Linked DNA regions of Chelatococcus sp. YT9. The protein of the gene in region 1 interacts with the protein of each later gene in a pairwise test. Links are inferred from orthologs where the notes say so. Each region holds a gene or a part of one and is shown on either strand. Other genes may lie near its edges. The genes, in order: KIO76_RS25235 and clpA.

The links.
Region 2: the proteins of KIO76_RS25235 (region 1) and clpA interact in binary tests that used the Escherichia coli proteins (3 or more experiments, as listed by UniProt). The link is inferred for Chelatococcus sp. YT9 from one-to-one orthologs.

The regions. Positions count from the first base shown.
Region 1 is NZ_JAHBRW010000002.1:1,140,297-1,149,980, reverse strand. The notes cover bases 3,498-6,874. They hold KIO76_RS25235 (response regulator), read left to right. Parts: upstream 3,498-3,869; coding sequence 3,870-6,674; downstream 6,675-6,874. Other genes in these bases: KIO76_RS25230 (GGDEF domain-containing protein), read left to right, coding at 6,671-6,874; KIO76_RS25240 (hypothetical protein), read left to right, coding at 3,598-3,873. Outside these bases: KIO76_RS25250 (TonB-dependent siderophore receptor), read right to left, coding at 1-1,735; KIO76_RS25245 (helix-turn-helix transcriptional regulator), read left to right, coding at 1,976-2,998; more of KIO76_RS25230, read left to right, coding at 6,875-7,615; KIO76_RS25225 (YceI family protein), read right to left, coding at 7,704-8,321; KIO76_RS25220 (arylamine N-acetyltransferase family protein), read right to left, coding at 8,360-9,202; KIO76_RS25215 (pyridoxamine 5'-phosphate oxidase family protein), read left to right, coding at 9,460-9,684. UniProt on the Escherichia coli protein: Member of the two-component regulatory system UvrY/BarA involved in the regulation of carbon metabolism via the CsrA/CsrB regulatory system. Phosphorylates UvrY, probably via a four-step phosphorelay.
Region 2 is NZ_JAHBRW010000001.1:2,906,598-2,909,645, reverse strand. It holds clpA (ATP-dependent Clp protease ATP-binding subunit ClpA), read right to left. Parts: upstream 2,746-3,048; coding sequence 256-2,745; downstream 1-255. Other genes in the region: clpS (ATP-dependent Clp protease adapter ClpS), read right to left, coding at 2,774-3,048; KIO76_RS13345 (hypothetical protein), read right to left, coding at 57-251. UniProt on the Escherichia coli protein: ATP-dependent specificity component of the ClpAP protease. It directs the protease to specific substrates. It has unfoldase activity. The primary function of the ClpA-ClpP complex appears to be the degradation of unfolded or abnormal proteins.

The DNA.
Region 1 (9,684 bases):
CGAGGGTGAGATTATAGAGCGAGACCGTGATGAGACCCTTCGAGCCAGGTGGCTCGTATTTAACGCCGACCTCGTATTGCTGGGCATATTGGGCCTTGAATGGCATGCCGAAGCGGTCCGTGCCGAGCGTCGGCAGGAACGAGGTGGCGAAGCTGGCATAGGGCGCGATGCCATTGTCAAAGAGATAGGTGAGGCCGACACGCCCCGTCAGCTTTTGATCCTTGGTCGTGACAGTGGGGGAGGCCGCGACGAGCCGGTTGACGCTGTCCATCTCGGAGAAATCATAGCGCAGCCCGAATGTACCGATCCAGCCGCCGTAACGGATCTGGTCTTGCGCATAGACGCCGAGTTGCTCCTGGGTCTGCAGGGCGGAACGCTGATACGCCGGAATCGGAATGATGCTGCCACCATAGATCGGGTTGAGGATATCGAGCGGCGGCACATATTGGGCTTGGGTCGTATTGCCGAAATTCGTGCTGGATTTGCTCCGAAGATAGTCGAAGCCGACGAGGGCCGTATGCTGGAACGCGCCCGTCCTGAACGTCGCCTGGAGCTGGCTGTCGATATTCAGCGTCGTCAGCCAGTCATCGGATACGGCAGACGCGCGATTGAGCGTATGCCCGTCCGATTGATAGGCGAAGGCCGGATTGACGAGGACAAGAAACATGTCCTGGCTTGAGCGGCCGTAGCGGAAGTTCTGGCGAAACGTCCACGTCTCGTTGAAGGCGTGGGAGAATTCGTAGCCGGCCGCATAAAAGTCCCGCGAGAAATTCTTTGCTCCGGGATCGCCGAGAAAGAGATCGCGCGAGATCTGGCCCCACTGGTTCGGCAGCAATGTGCCCACGGCTGGATAGAACCGCGGGTTGAAATTAGGGCGGTCGCGCTGGAGATAGCCGTAGAGCGTGAGAGATGTCGCGTCGGTCGGCGCCCATGTCAGGCTCGGAGCCAGCATGAACTGCTTGTCCCGCTCCATATCGATCTGCGTGTTCATGTTGCGGGCCTGGCCGATAAGCCGATACTGCAGCGTGCCATCCGTCGTCACCGGCCCGGTGAAGTCGAATGAGGCCTGCGCACCGCCGAAGCCCGAAGCCGTAAACATGACCTCCCGGTGCGGCGTGGCCTGCGGGCGCTTGCTGACCTGATTGACAAGCCCGCCCGGGATAGCCCTGCCATAGAGGACCGATGCGGGCCCCTTAATCACCTCGATGCGCTCCAGCGCATAGGGATTGACGCTCGGCGTCGCGTAATTGTTGGGATCACCGGGGAGCACCAGGCCGTCGAGCCACATCGTGCCATAGGTGTTGAATCCGCGGATGTAGATCCAGTCGTAGCGGATGTCGTAGCCGTTGGATTCAGAGAGGACGCCGGGCGTATAGCGAAGCGCCTGCGATACGGTTTCGGCGCCCTGGGCGTCCATCTGCTTACGGCTAACGACGCTGACCGCCTGGGGGATTTCGATAAGCGGCGTGTCGGTCTTGGAGGCGCTTCTGTTCCGCAAGGCAACGATGCCGTTGTCAGAGCCAAGTCTTGTACCTTCCACGATGAGCGGATCAAGCTCAATGTAGCCCGGCGTCGCGTCCTGCGCCCAGGCAGGTTGACGAGGAGCAACCGTCGCAGCGCCAAGAACAGTTGTTGTCAGCAGGAGGAAGCGGGTTTTGGCAGCGAACAGGCTTGTAAGGTGGGAGCGCGTGAGCGTACCTTTAAAATATTCAAAAGAAAGAAAGCGCTTCTGCAAAATACCAAAACTCCACACAATCGCTCTCCAGCCTGTTTAGACGAATTCAAATATTGACCAGAAGGGCCAACCAGAGATATTTTTAGATTGCGGGTTGCGGTCACCACAATGTCCTAGCCTTTGTCTGCGAAATATATATCTTTGCGCGCCAATGAAACCTCTCTCGGTCCTCACCGCCTCCCATGGCTCCGGGTATGATCCTGCCGGATGGCTGTGCCCTCCGCGGCGGGATCACCTGCAATGACGGCGCGCGTGGGCGGTTGTGCCGGCCAGCAGACACAGGACCGCCTCAAGCGGCTGCGTGTCTGCGACTTCCTGGAGCGGGGCCAAATAACACTCGACAGTCCCGACGACGGACTATCGCCGGAAGACACCCTGCTCGCGGGTGAGTTTCTGCACGAGGAGTTGCGGCGCGGGCTCACTCTGCATGTCAGTGATGTTTTCGAGGAGCACGCATTTACAGCGACGTCTTGGGTGCGAGAGGGCCTGTCTTGCATCTTCTTTCTGGATGGCGAGGTTGATCTGCGCATCGGTGACCGCCCCTTCACGTTCCGGGGAGGCCCCGGGGGCTTGATCAACGGGGCGGCCATTATGAACACTCGGCCCGAGAATTTCGCGCGCCACTCACGGAGCCCGCAACGTCTTCGCCACGTCGTGGTGTCTGCCTCGCCTGAATGGCTCAATCTCGACGCGTTGACGGCCACGAGCGACAGCCGCAACGTGGCTCGCCTTTTCAACGACCATTTGACGGACCATCGCTGGTCGCCGCCGCCCCGGGTGGCGGAGCTTGTTCGCCAACTCATTTCGCCGTCAGTGTTCCTGCCCGAACTGCGCAACCTCTATCTTGAGGGACGCGCCGTGGAGATCGTCGGAGAAACATTGGCGGCGGTCATGCACAGCGAGACTCGCATCGACGATAGCGACATTCTGACACGCAAGGACAAGCTGCATTTGGCCCGGGCGAAGGAGTTCATCGGCGCAAATCTCGCCGCATCCTTGAGTGTCGATGTGATTGCCAGGGAAGCCGGAATCAATGCCGGCGGCTTGCAACGGCTGTTCCGCCGCTCAGAAGGCCAGAGCTTGTTCGAATATGTGCGGACTAGGCGTCTGGAGCGGGCTTTCGCGGTCCTCTCTGCCGGTGAGTGCACCGTGCATGACGCGAGCCTGCTGGCGGGCTATTCCAGTCCGGCCAATTTCGCGACGGCCTTTCGCCGTCAATTCGGTATGGCTCCGCGCGATGCCATGAGTGGTCGCGCGCGCTGAGACTTTGCACCCACGGCGTGGCGGCCCATTCTTGAAAGTTGCCTCTTATCGGGAGATCGCTATTCGCAATCTCCTTGCTTCCGAAGGCAGGCATGCGCCGCCGAACTTCTCCGTCTTTGCTTGGGATGGATTTTTGTCGAACGCCTCGACATTCTCGCTGGCCGGCTAGTATCGCCATCGCACAATGGGCCTCCATGGACAGGCAGCCGCCCTGCCCCTATCCCACCTCTGAGATAAGCCATCGTTACGTGTGGCGGCCTGCGACAATTTCATACAGCCCCTTGGCAATGTCGCACGAGAGCCTTGCTTCCGCTGCGCTGCGTCGAGCGTGGATCGATCGGCGAGACGCTCAAAGCGGCAGGGAAGCAGCACCTGTAGATAGAGGCTGCGATATGCTCCAGGACTGGTATTTTGGCAGAGCCATCCGGCAGGCTATAGGATGCGCTCAAGGCCATTTCACTTGTCGACTCGCACCGCCTGAACTTTGAGTTTCGCCCGCAATGACCGCCATATTTGTTGCATCCATAAAGACACCTCCCAAAAGCCGCTCGCGCCTGCTGGACTTTGCCCCGTGCGCTGGGCTGCTCGCTATTGGATTGATGGGCTTGCTTGTCGCCTCGCTGGCGCGGTCATCCGCAAACGGCCAATACGTCGTCGTCGCCGCACCTTGGGCGGATCTAAGCCAAACCATCAATGTCATCGCAGCGGCGGACGGTGGCCTCCTCGAAATCGGAGGCCTCAGCAATATCGTGATTGCGGCTTCCACCCGCGCGGATTTCCCCGCATCAGTCCGTGCAGCCGGTGCTTGGCTTGTCTTTCCGTCACCTCGATTGGCAGGCTGCTTCAGCGCGCAGGCCGAGGGGGCAGGCCAATGACCAGCGAACTTGACAGACTTCGCACAAGTTTCGGCCGCTTTCTGGTCCTGTTGTTCTGGTGCCACGTACCTTTGCTCGGCGTGGTCGCCTATCTCAGCGGCCAGTCTATTGCGGGTGCCATGGCTGGGGCGGGGCTGCTCGCTGCCGCCTACCACCTGACTTGGCGGCGCAACGGCATCGCCCCACCAACCCGCTACGTCTCCGCTGTCGCGCTTGCGGGGGAGGCCGCTCTACTGGTGTTCGTTCTGAATGGCGACCCGTGGCAGATGGACATGCATATGTACTTCTTCGCCATGCTCGCCCTGTCCATTGGTTGGTTCGACCGAGGGGCGCTTGTGGTCGGCGCGGTCGCGATCGCGCTGCATCATCTTCTGCTTCTGTATCTTCTACCTATGGCGATCTTCCCGACGGAGGGCAATCTGGCACGAGTGGCGCTCCACGCAGGAATTGTCGCTTTCCAGACGATCGTCCTGATCTGGGTTTCCGACATGGTGGTTCGGAGCTTCAGCCGGATCGAGCAGATGGGCGCCGAGATCCTCGTGCAGAACACGGCCCTTGCGGAGCGCACGCGCGAGGCAGAAGCCGCCAATCGCGCCAAGAGCCTCTTCCTGGCCAATATGAGCCACGAAATCCGCACGCCGATGAATGCCATTCTCGGCTTTTGCCACCTGCTCCAGCGATGCGAACTCAATCCCAAGCAGCTGGACTACGTGACCAAGATCAATGGAGCTGGTGTCTCGCTGATGCTCCTGATCAATGACATTCTCGACTTCTCGAAGATCGAAGCCGGCAAGCTGACGCTTGAAAGCCGCCCGTTCAATCCGCGCACAGCCATTCAGAACCAGGTTCAGCTGGTTCTGCCGGACGCCGCCGCTAAGAACGTCATCGTCGATACCGATATCAGCGCGGCGATGCCCTCCACCCTCGTCGGGGACGAGCTACGCTTCAACCAGGTGCTGCTGAACCTTCTGAGCAATGCCGTCAAGTTCACCGAGCACGGCCGTGTCACAATCACAGCGGACGTGCTGGAGCAGAACGATGACACGGCCAAGGTGGAACTGTCCGTACGGGACAGTGGCATAGGAATGACGGCGGAGGAACAGGCGGCGCTGTTCACCTCCTTTACTCAGGCCGACAGCTCAACAACCCGGCGTTTCGGCGGAACCGGCCTGGGGCTCGCTATCAGCCGGCAAATTGTCGAATTGATGGGAGGCGCCATTCGTGTGGAAAGCGCTCCCGGCGTCGGCAGCACATTCTCTTTCTCCATCGTCGCCCGTGTGGACAAAAATGCCCGCTCGTCGGCTGCCACGCCGCCCGCGCATCTTTCGCGCATGCGCGTTCTGGCCGCGGATGACAATCCCGCTGCCCGTCAGATCATCCAGGAGATATTCCGGGACTGGAAGATGCCGATCGATCTGGTGGCGACCGGCGCAGAGGTCATTGGAGCCCTCGAGACCGCCAGCCGCGCCGGCAGGCCCTACGATCTCATCCTCCTCGACTGGAAGATGCCAGGGATGAGCGGTGTCGAGACGATCAGGGCGATGCGCGCCGACAAAGCGCTCCCTGCTCTCCCGGTGACGATGATGATCTCCGCTTATGGCACCGAGGAGTTCATGGCCGAGATGAAGGCGGCCGATGTTGCCGCTTTCCTGACTAAACCGATCGATCCGCGCGCCTTGCTAGGCACCATTGTCGATCTCTTTCCAGAGGGGGAGGCCCCGGCCTCTGCCACAAGCGAGCCGAGCGGCGCGCCGATGGTCGCCATGCCTGCCCGCGGATCGCGGGTGTTGCTGGTCGAGGATAATGAGATCAACAGCGAAATCGCCACGGCATTGCTGACCGATGCGGGGCTGATCGTCGACTGGGCCGAGAACGGACGGATCGCCTGCGAAAAGATCGCGGCAAACGGAGCCGATTACGCGACCGTGCTCATGGACGTGCAGATGCCGGAGATGGATGGCATCGAAGCCACAAAGGCAATACGGCAAAAATGGGCTGCAGATGATCTTCCGATCATTGCCATGACCGCGCATGCCTATGAGGAGGAACGCCAGCGCTGTCTTGCCGCCGGCATGAATGATCACATCGCCAAGCCTGTTGATCCGGTCAATCTCGTCCGCGTCCTCGATCGTTGGCTCAAGACCGAGCGTGGGCCCGCCCACATGGAACGGCCTCAGGCCGCGAAAGGTCTGGCGAACGATGAACTTCCAGCTGAACTGCCGCCCTTCGGGCTCGCGGAAGCCCTGAAGCGTGTCAACGGAAAGGCCGGCCTCCTGCGCAAGCTCATCGTGCATTTCGGCGAAAGCTACGCTGAAGCCGGCTCGCAACTCCGGGCGATGGCAGACGCAGGTCAGGCCGAGGAAGCAAGGCGCTACGCTCACACGCTCAAAGGCGTTGCCGGGTCGCTGGAACTTCCAACCGTGCAGGCAAAAGCCGCCGAGATCGAGCGCCGATTAGCGGCGGGCAATATGAAAGGCATCGCCGACCTTTACGAGGGCTTGCAGCATGAAATCGCGCCTGCGATTGCAGCCGCGCGCCAACTCGCGCCCGCCTCCACCACGGCGACCGCTCCCCTGCCGCGGCCAGTCAATGAGGAGGACGTCGCGGCAGCCAAAAGCGCGCTTCGCGCCCAGATCGAGCGACGGAGCCTTAAAGCCCGCTCAAGCTTTGATGTTCTCGCGAACGCATTGGGACTGCCACCCGAGGCTTCACATACGCACCCGATCCGTGAGGCGCTGAACCGCCTTGATTATGACCGTGCCCTCGCGCTGCTGGACGACAAGGCAGGGACGGAAGCATGACGACCAGACCGACGATCCTGATTGTCGACGACGAGATCTCCAACATCGAGATCATCAACGCGACACTCGAGGACGATTATGAGATCAGCTTTGCCTTGTCCGGCGAGCAGGCCCTGGAAGCAGCGCGGCTTATCCTTCCCGACCTGATCCTTCTCGACGTTCTCATGCCTGGCATGGACGGCTTCGAAGTCTGCAGCCGCCTCAAGGCAGATTCGCTCCTCGCTGACGTTCCTGTCATCTTCACAACTGGCCTTGGCGACACGGACCATGAGGTGCGGGGCCTGGAACTCGGTGCTATCGACTATGTCACCAAACCGATCCACCCTGTCATTTTGCGAGCTCGTGTGGGTAACCACGTCGAGCTCAAGCGCATGCGCGACCAACTTGCCGAAATGGCTCTCACGGACGCGCTCACCGGCCTCAGCAACAGGCGGAGGATAGAGAACAGCCTTGCGGGCGAGATAGCGCGACTGGCGGGAAGCGGGGATTGGCTCTCGGTTGTCATGCTCGACATCGATTTCTTCAAGGAGTTCAACGACACATATGGCCACCTCGAAGGGGATCGCTGTATCGCGATGATCGCTTCGGCCCTGCGCCGAGCGCTCAAGCGTGCCAATGACCTTCCCGCGCGTTATGGCGGGGAAGAATTCGCCTGTGTCCTTCCTGGCGCTGACGCCGAAACCGCGAGCGCAGTCGCCGAGGATATCCGCTCCCGTATCGCTTCGCTCGACATCCCCCACGAAAGCTCCCTTGTAAGCCCGTTCGTGACGGTCAGCGTAGGCGTCGCGACGGCTCGCTGTGAGAAAGGCATGTCGCCAGACCTATGGATTGCCATCGCGGACGGCCAGCTTTACCTGAGCAAGGCCGACGGCAGAAACCGGATCTCCCATACGACATTCAAGCCACCGTCGTCTTCAACGGACCCTAGAGAACCACGTTAGGACATCCTTCCCGTCTGGCGCCCGCGTTGCATATGTCGGAACGCGTGCGATAGAGGAGCAATCACTGGAACAAGCTCCCGCTTTGCGTTCACTCGAACTGGTAATCGGCTGGGACCATCTGCGTTTCAATGGCGAAGGTGATGGTGTCGCCGAGTTCCGGGAGCGCGAAGTCCAGTCCCCAATCGCTGCGTCTGATGCTGCCGGTCGCCGAGAAGCCGATTTTCGGGACGCCCATTATCGGATGCTTGGCCATTGAGCCATTAAAAGTGATGTGGAGGGTCGCGGGTCGCGTCTCACCGCGAAAGGTCAGAAGGCCTTCGACGGTGCCGGTCTTCTCGCCCGTTACGCGGATCACTTTCGAGACGAAGGTAATTAATTTAGCCGCCAGGAAAGCTTCATCTCCGCCGATCTTCGCGTCGAAGTCCACCCGGTCCGGCCAGGGGTAATCGGTGCGAACGGAAAACGGATCGATCGCGACCGACAGCTTGGATCCTTCGGGCTTTTCCGGATGCCAATCGAGCTGCGCATCGACCTTGGTGAAGCGCGCGGTATAGTGGGACAGTCCAGAGTGGTTGAGCGACCAGGTGAAGCTCGAATGCGAGGGATCGGTCTTGTAGACGCCGCCAGGCGCCGGATCAGCGGAAGCAGCAGCGGCAAAGATTGAACTCAATGCAAGGCCAAGAGAAAATGCAACTATGCGCAGCATGGTGTGTCGTCCAGATCGAAGTGGGAAAGCGAGGCCGCTCAAGCCGCCTTGTCGCGGCCGATCGCCTGGATCTTGTCCCAGACGCCCCGGGTCTGGGGAACATCAAGATCAAAAACGGTTTCGAGCGTCTCAGCGAAGTGGTCGGCGCTCGTGATGCGTTGCTCGGTCACGCTGTTTGCCGTCACCTGCCTCAAGGCGTCGTTCTGTAGAGCGATATAGCCGTCCGGCGTATGCCGCAGGATCGCGAGCGCGTTCGTGAACGGCGAGCCGGAATCCCGCATCAGCCAGCCATGTGTCGCGGCCATCGTTGCCTCGTCGCTGTAATCAGGGTGAAAATCGAAGCTCTTAGCGATGCCACGCTCATGATTGTTCAAGCGCAGCCAGCCGTTCCCCGCCGCGGTAATCGAAAACTCGAAACCGCGCTGCATGAACCGCCCGACACCAAGCGGGACCGGTTCGACGATGGCATCGGCCACACCGACTTCGGCAAGATAAGGACGGTCGAGATCGACGCGTAGTGTCAAATGGTTGCCAATGGCGATGTCGCCGAGGACTTCCCGGTTGACCCCACCGCAGAGGCGGGTGACCCGGAAACCGAGTGCGGTGAGCGCGGCGCCGAAGAGGCCGTTCATTTCGTAGCACCAACCACCGCGCTTGCCTTCGACCATCTTGGTGAAGGCGGAAGCTGGAGTGACCGAAGATGGCCATCCCATAAACGCGTCCAACGCCTCCCACGTGAACGTCATAAGATGAGCGCGGTGCAGCTTTGATAGGCTGTGAATGTCGATGGAGGCGGGGTGCTCCAGACCGATCTTGTCGAGGTAGGCATTTAGCTCATCGGCACTAAGAGCTGCATTTTCATGTGAAGGCGCAAGTGTCATCGTTCAGTCTCCTTTGAGTGGACCGTCGTTGCACATTTGATGCTGAAGTTCGGATTGGCTTGTCGCTGGACCTTGACTGTGCAGCAGGAGAACGCCTGCTTGGGCGCATCCCCTATCCCCTACACTGCGTGTTTTATATCTCCGCGCTTGCCCGCCGTGCTGGCCCTCTATAGCGCTCTTAAGAAACGACCGTTCCTAAATGAATGTGCAAAGCCTGCCTGAATTCCTAAAAATTTGCTAAGTAGGCTGAGGCAGCGATGGGGCAAGCGGTGCGCCTTGACGACAATCTTCTCGAATTCTTCAAGCGGCCGCTGATGTGCATCATCGCGGGTGTTGATCCCGCGGGGCTCCCATCTGCGGGGCGTGGCGTTGGCCTACGCCTTCTGGAAAAAGAAGAGGCGATCGAGATCATCTTCTCGGCCTGGCAATGGCCGCGGCTCGAAGCGAACATCCGGCAGACAGCGCGGATCGCCGCTACCTTC
Region 2 (3,048 bases), on another replicon or contig:
ATCGGCCGCTTACCTTTGTCGAGTGTCTAGCCCGGTTTCTGGCCAAGCCCTTTCGATTACGGCACGCGTTCACCGCGTGAGGTCAATTCGCGGATCACCCGCGAAGCAGGCTCTTCGAAGATGCTATATAGCTGGGCGCCGACCCACCATGTCACAAGGACAATGATGGGCACGACGATCCAGGCCACGATCTCTTCGAAGCGCCGACGCTTTCGCTGCCGCTCTCGGCGACGCTGGAAATACGTCGACACCACGTCAACTCCTGATCAACGGCACCTTGGGAACCGTGCGGACCGCAAGCGGTCCCCCGCTGTCGTCATCGCCATCCGTCCCGCCCTTGCTGCGGCGCGGACGCGGTGACGGCTGCTTCTTAGCCGTTGGCGGCCGACGTTTCACGTGTTTTTTCACGGCCTCGGCCACGTCCGGCTCGGGCTTCGGCGTCACCGGGCCGGCGGGAAACTCGAACCCAAGCGTCTTGTGGCCGGCCTCGTCCGTCTGAACCACGACCCTCACCGCGCCTCCACCGCGCAGTTGCCCGAACAGAACAGCGTCCGCCAACGGGGTTTTGATAGTGGTCTGGATGAGGCGGGCCATCGGCCGCGCACCCATGGTCTCGTCATAGCCGTGCTCGACCAGCCAATCCCGCGCCTCGTCGGACAGTTCGATCGTGACGTTACGATCGGCAAGTTGCGCCTCAAGCTGCAGCACGAACTTGTCCACCACCTTGGAGACGACCTCCTTTGGCAGATGGCCGAAGGAAATCGTGGCGTCCAGACGGTTGCGGAACTCCGGCGAGAACAGCTTGGAGATCGCCTCCTGGTCGTCACCCTCCCGCTTGGTCCGCGTGAAGCCGTAGGCCGGCTTGACCATGTCGGCGGCGCCGGCATTGGTCGTCATGATCAGGATGACGTTTCGGAAATCGACCTGCTTGCCGTTGTGATCCGTCAGCTTGCCATGATCCATGACCTGCAGCAGCACGTTGAACAGGTCGGGATGCGCCTTCTCGATCTCATCGAGCAGCAGCACGCAATGCGGATGCTGATCGACACCGTCGGTGAGGAGCCCGCCCTGATCGAAGCCGACATAGCCCGGAGGCGCGCCGATCAGCCTCGAGATCGTGTGGCGCTCCATATATTCCGACATGTCAAACCGCAGCAGCTCGACGCCGAGCGCCGATGCGAGCTGGCGGGCCACCTCCGTTTTGCCGACGCCGGTCGGTCCGGCAAAGAGATAGCAGCCGATAGGCTTCTCGGCATCGCGCAGACCGGCGCGCGCCAGCTTGATCGCCGACGACAGAGCATCGATCGCCTTGTTCTGGCCGTAGACCACCCGCTCAAGGGTCTCATGCAGGTGCTGCAACACCTCAGCATCGTCCTTGGACACGGTCTTCGGCGGTATACGGGCCATCGTCGCGATCGTTGACTCGATCTCCTTGACCCCGATGGTCTTCTTCCGACGTCCCTCGGGCACCAGCATCTGCGAGGCGCCCGTTTCGTCGATCACGTCGATCGCCTTATCCGGGAGCTTACGATCGTGGATATAGCGGGCCGAGAGTTCCACCGCCGCCTTGATGGCGTCATTGGTATAACGGAGCTTATGAAAGTCTTCGAAATAAGGCTTCAGGCCCTTGAGGATCTCGATGGCGTCCGGGACGCTCGGCTCATTCACATCGATCTTCTGGAAGCGGCGAACGAGCGCGCGGTCCTTCTCGAAATACTGGCGGTATTCCTTGTAGGTGGTCGAGCCGATGCAGCGCAGCGTACCGGCGGCGAGCGCTGGCTTCAGAAGATTGGACGCGTCCATGGCACCGCCGGACGTCGCGCCGGCGCCGATCACCGTATGGATCTCGTCGATGAACATGATCGCGTTGGGATGCGCCTCAATCTCTTTCATGACCTGCTTGAGGCGCTCTTCAAAATCTCCGCGATAGCGGGTGCCGGCGAGCAGCGTGCCCATATCGAGGGCAAAGACTGTCGCATCCGCAAGCACATCCGGAACGTCTCCGGTCACGATCTTGCGGGCGAGGCCCTCGGCGATCGCGGTCTTACCGACGCCTGGGTCACCAACCAGCAACGGATTGTTCTTCTGTCTGCGGCACAGGACCTGGATGGTCCGCTGGATCTCGGGCTCGCGCCCGATCAGGGGATCGATCCGCCCGTCCCTGGCCTTCTTGTTCAGATTAACGCAATAGGCGTCCAGGGCGTCCCCCTTCTTCTTGCGCTGACCTTCCGCCTCATCGTTGTTCGCGGCCCGGCTGTCATTTTCCTCATCGGCGCCACGGGGCGAACGATTTTCTGACAGTCCCGGCCGCTTTGCGATGCCATGGCTGATGTAGTTGACCGCGTCGTAACGTGTCATGTCCTGCTCTTGCAGGAAATAGGCCGCGTGGCTTTCGCGCTCGGCAAATATCGCCACGAGCACGTTAGCCCCGGTCACTTCCTCGCGACCGGACGATTGGACATGGATCACCGCCCGCTGGATAACCCGTTGGAAACCGGCCGTCGGCTTCGAATCCTCGCGCCCGTCGGTCACGAGGTTGGTCAGCTCCGCATCGACATACTCGTGCAGATTGCGCCGCAAGGCCTCCAGGTCGACATTACAGGCGCGCATAACCGCGGCCGCATCCTGATCATCGACCAGCGCGAGAAGAAGGTGCTCGAGCGTCGCATATTCATGGTGCCGCTCGTTGGCAAAGGCGAGAGCCCTGTGCAAGGCCTGCTCTAGGCTGCGAGAGAATGTGGGCAACGTCGAAATCCTTTTGCGATAGCCGCCGCTACTTCTTTTCCATCACGCACTGCAAAGGATGCTGGTGCTTCCGGGCAAAGTCCATGACCTGGGTCACTTTGGTTTCCGCCACCTCGTAGGTGAATATACCGCACTCACCCACGCCGTTCCGGTGCACATGCAACATGATGCGGGTGGCCTCCTCCCGATCCTTGTTGAAAAAGCGCTCCAGAACATGGATGACGAACTCCATCGGCGTGTAGTCGTCGTTCAGCAATAGAACCCGGTACATACTCGGGCGTTTCGTCCGAGGCTTCGTCTTTG